DNA from 2 places in the Kitasatospora sp. NBC_00039 genome. Region 1 is predicted to be linked to the other one. Evidence: riboswitches for the same ligand, from Rfam matches in the RefSeq annotation. Region 1 holds a riboswitch; the other holds the start of a gene.
The links. A riboswitch is a leader RNA that binds a small molecule or an ion and turns the genes downstream of it on or off. The one in region 1 is predicted to bind cobalamin.

Region 1 (2,182 bases):
CGCCGCCGACCGGCCGATGGACATCACCGTCAACGGCACCCGGATCGCCGCCGGGCACCCGTTCCCGCCCACCGCGGGCTGGGACACCTGGGCGACCAGCTCGCTCCCGGTCGCGCTGAAGGCCGGAGCCAACACCGTCCGGGTCACCTCGACGACCGCTGACGGCGGCCCCAACCTCGACCGGATCGCCGTCCACTGACACCGGGAGGTCCGGACGCGGCACCCGCGGGCACCCGCCGGCACGCCCGGCACCCGCGGGCACCCGCAGCACCCACGGGCACGCCCGGAGCAGGGTCTCTCCGGAAGCGGCACGTGGTGAACGACGGCCGGGCGGCCCGACGGGGATTCCCGTCGGGCCGCCCGGTGTGTTCTCAGCCTGCGGAGGCAGCGACCTCCGGGGCCACGGCGGGTACAGCGGCCGGGGCGGCCCTCGGCTCCAGCACGCGTTCGGCGAGGTGGCCGAAGAGGAGACCGAAGGACGTCCAGAGGGTGAGCTGGATGGCGAGGGCCGCGAGGCGGAACTGCCAGAGCAGGGTGGCCGAGAAGTCCTCGGGGACTTCGTTGATCGGGGGGAGGAAGGCGTAGGCGAGGCCGATGGCCACGGCGAAGCCGGCCACGGCGGTGACGGTGGCGTACCAGTTGCCGAGGCGCGGTGCGAGCCGCTTGCCGACGGTCACGGTGGCGACGGCCAGCAGGACGCTGAGCGCCATCATGAGGAAGTACAGCGTGGTGCGCTTGCCGATCGTCTCCGGGTCGCCGATCGACGGCGGGTTGGCGGGGTACTTGAGGAACGGGACGACGTACACGGCGAGCAGCGCCGCCCCGGAGAGCAGGGCGGCCGTCGCCCGCGGGGTGAAGCGGCCGATACGGCCGAGCGCGAAGCAGTACGCGAGGGCGGCGAAACCGCCCAGCGCGACGCCGTAGACGAGGACGCCGGTGGCCAGGCCCGCGGTGGACTGCAGGGAGCGGCTGACGATCTCCATCTCCATGCCGTGGTCGGCGGAGTGGGCGTCCTCGTAGGCGATGGCGGCGTCGATCCGGGGTTCACCGAGGAGGTAGGCGACGACGAGGGCGAGCAGGCCGGCGGCGAGGCCGGCGAGCATGCCGCGGACGAGCAGGGATCTGACGGTGCTGGAGTTCACTTCGGGGCTCCCCGTTCTCAGTGGCAGGGGAAGCCGAGCAGGTGGCGGCCGTCGTGCACCCATTCGTGCACGTCCTCACCGGAGATGAGGGAGGTGGCGCCCTGTTCGGCGCCGACGAAGTAGATCAGGGCCAGCATGATGATGCCGAAGAACACGGCCCAGGGCAGGATCGCCTTGACGGGCAGGGTCAGGGGGCCGGCGGGGATGGCTGCGGGGGCAGCGGTCTGTGCCATGGCAGGGGACCTCCTCGGGAACTCGCGTCCCGCTAGATGGTGCATCGACGACGGCATCGGGTCTGACTCCCTGGCGCGAACCGCCCCGTGGGGGCGGCGCACGCCTGGCTTACAGTGGCGCGACCGTGCCGGATTCTCACCGGACTTCCGTCATACCGTCGTCATATCGAGCAGAAGGTATCGGCTGCCGGCGGTTGCGCCAAGAGCGTGCGGGCGGCGCGAATCCTCCGGTCCGTCCCGGGACGCGCGCCCCAGCGCCGGGTGCACGGACCGATCGGTCGATGCCGCAGGACAGTTGGGGAAGCAGAGGAGGAGCGGCGTGACAGTGCGCGTGACATTGATCTCAGCGGCGATGAGCGAGGCGATGCGGCAGGCACGCTTCGACGACGACGGCCCGCTCGACCCGGCGGGGCTGGGGCAGGCGCGGGAGGCCGCGGGCGGCATCCGGGTCGCCGGCCAGGTCCTTGTCTCCCCGTCGGCCCGGTGCCGGGAGACCGCCGAGGCCCTCGGCCTCCCGGCCTCGGCCCCGTCCGCTCCCGGAGGGCGCGATATGGGCGGCTGGCGCGGTCGGAGCCTTGACGAGGTGGCCGCCGCGGAGCCCGGGGCGGTGGCCCGGTGGCTGGCCGATCCGGACTTCGCCCCGGAGGGCGGGGAGAGCCTGATCGATCTCCTCGCCAGGGTCGCCACCTGGCTCGACGGCCTTGCCCCGGAGGCGGGACGGGTCGTCGTGGTCACGGAACCGGACGTCGTCCGGGCCGCGGTCCACCACGCGCTCGGCGCTCCGGCCCCGGCGTTCTGGCGGCTCGA
Region 2 (2,182 bases), 5.8 Mb from region 1:
GCGCCGGCCGGCTGGAGGAGGCCAGGCTCGCCTTCGAGAAGATGCTCACCTACGCCAACCACCTCGGTCTGTTCGCGGAGGAGATCGGCCCGACCGGCGAACAGCTCGGCAACTTCCCCCAGGCCTTCACCCACCTCTCACTGATCAGCGCCGCCTTCAACCTCGACCGCGCGCTGGGCTGACGCGGCGCCGCTGTGATGCCGCTCGTCGCCGCCCGGACGGCGGTGCCCGGCGCGCTACGGCGGGTCGACGGCCGGGGGCGGCCGGGCGACGGCCGGTCGACGGCCGGGACGGCGGTATCGCCGAGCGCGCTCGGCCGGCGAGCCGGGACGGCCCCGGCCCGGCGGGGCGGTCTGTTCCGCCCGGACCGCTCGCCACCGTCCACCGTCAGCGTCCGGGGCCTCTCGGCCTCGGGCACGGTGATGTCCGTTCGGACTCAGGCGGACGCCGTTCCGGCCGGCTGTGCGGCGCCGGCCGCCTCCGCCGGGGCGGCGGAGGCGTCCGGTCCCTCGTGGCGCGCGGTCGGCTCGAAGCGCACGGTCGGCTCGAAGTTGGCGCGGCGGGCCGCGCGGCGGAAGACGGTGAGGACGGCGGGGCCGACGACGAGGACGGCGACGCCGGTGGTGACCGCCCGGCCGGTGTCCCAGCCGAGCGAGGTGGCCAGGTCGAACAGCAGGTAGCGGTGCCACTGCTCGGTGAACGGCAGGCCGGGCAGGTAGGCGATCGAGCTGTTCGGGTCGGTCGAGAAGGCCAGAAGGACAGGTTGAGCAGGAAGCCGAAGAGGTACCCGGAGCCCGCCCCGTACAGGGCCAGCGTCGGCACCTCCCACCGGCGCGGGAGCCCGGGCAGCAGCCCGGCGCATGCCGACGAAGGCGCAGCCGAACATCTGGTAGGGCATCCAGGGGCCGACGCCGCCGGTGAGGAGGGCGGAGGCGAACAGGGAGGTGCAGCCGAGCGTGAAGCCGAAGCCCGGGCCGAAGACCCGGCCGGTGGACGCAGGGGCCCGGAGAGCGTCGGCACAGCGCCGGGCAGCCCTCGGAGCTCCGGCCCGCAGACCACGACGGGAGGAGGGGACACACCTCCGCCGACGGGTACTCGGGCTCGCCTCCGACAGCCGTCGGCGGCCTACCGTTGCGGGTCAGCGCCGGAATTCGACCGGACTTCCCCCAGCGGCGGAGTCAGAACATGACGGCCCATCATGGCGAGGCGCGGAAGACCGGGTCAAGGGATCGTGGGTCACATCACGGCATCCCCCCGGCCCGGGCCGAGTCACCGGTGCGACCGAGATCACGCAGCCGGTCACCTGGCCTCCCCTTGTCCTCTGACTTCCTTTCACACCACGGACTTCTCCGTGGTCACGACGGAGATCCACCAGAATCTCGGACTGCCCGAATCAGGTTGAGGCCGCGGTCGGCGGCCCGTGCGGACCGGCCGCCGGCCGACCGCCGGGGGTGGGACAGGGCGCCCGGCCCCTGTCCCACCCCCGGCCCCGCGCGGAGCGTCAGCCGGCCAGCTCGCCCCGCAGGCGGCGGGCGGCGCCCACCAGGCTCTCCAGCGAGGCGCGGGTCTCGGCCCAGCCGCGGGTCTTCAGGCCGCAGTCGGGGTTGACCCAGAGCCGCTCGGCCGGGATCGCCGCGAGCCCGGCCCACAGCAGTGAGACGGCCTCGTCGGTGCTCGGCACCCGCGGCGAGTGGATGTCCCACACACCCGGGCCGACCTCGCGCGGGTAGCCGGCGCCCGCCAGCTCACCGGCGACCTGCATGTGCGAGCGGGCCGCCTCCAGCGAGATCACGTCGGCGTCCAACTCGTCGATGGCGCGCAGGATGTCACCGAACTCGGCGTAGCACATGTGGGTGTGGATCTGGGTGTCGGCGCGCACCCCGGAGGTGGCGAGCCGGAAGGCGACGGTGGCCCAGTCCGGGTGGGCCGGGCGGTCGGCGGCCCGAAGCGGCAGGGTCTCGCGCAGGGCCGGCTCGTCGACCTGGACGACCGCGGCGCCGGCGGCCGTCTCACCAGGCGGAACGGCTTTGGGTGCGCCGGGGCGGGAGCCGACCGGCCGGCAGCTCACAGGATGATGACGATTGAACAAGCGGCGCCACCCAGGTGAGTAAGGGCGCCCTTATTTAGGCTAGCCTCACCTCATGCATCACGTCCTGTCGGCCGCGACCACGGCCGGATACAC

Region 2: another riboswitch for cobalamin. It lies ahead of OG286_RS06165 (ECF transporter S component); the one in region 1 lies ahead of OG286_RS31930 (CbtB domain-containing protein).

The regions. Positions count from the first base shown of each region.
Region 1 covers NZ_CP108289.1:7,138,428-7,140,609, forward strand. The annotation lists gene OG286_RS31920 (carbohydrate-binding protein) at 1-199, shown strand, start outside; gene OG286_RS31925 (CbtA family protein) at 372-1,142, opposite strand; gene OG286_RS31930 (CbtB domain-containing protein) at 1,160-1,375, opposite strand; cobalamin riboswitch at 1,410-1,550, opposite strand; gene OG286_RS31935 (histidine phosphatase family protein) at 1,695-2,182, shown strand, end outside.
Region 2 covers NZ_CP108289.1:1,289,808-1,291,989, forward strand. The annotation lists gene OG286_RS06160 (glycoside hydrolase family 15 protein) at 1-182, shown strand, start outside; partial or broken gene OG286_RS06165 (ECF transporter S component) at 437-988, opposite strand; cobalamin riboswitch at 1,069-1,208, opposite strand; partial or broken gene OG286_RS06170 (5-methyltetrahydropteroyltriglutamate--homocysteine S-methyltransferase) at 1,502-2,005, opposite strand; gene OG286_RS06175 (CopD family protein) at 2,142-2,182, shown strand, end outside.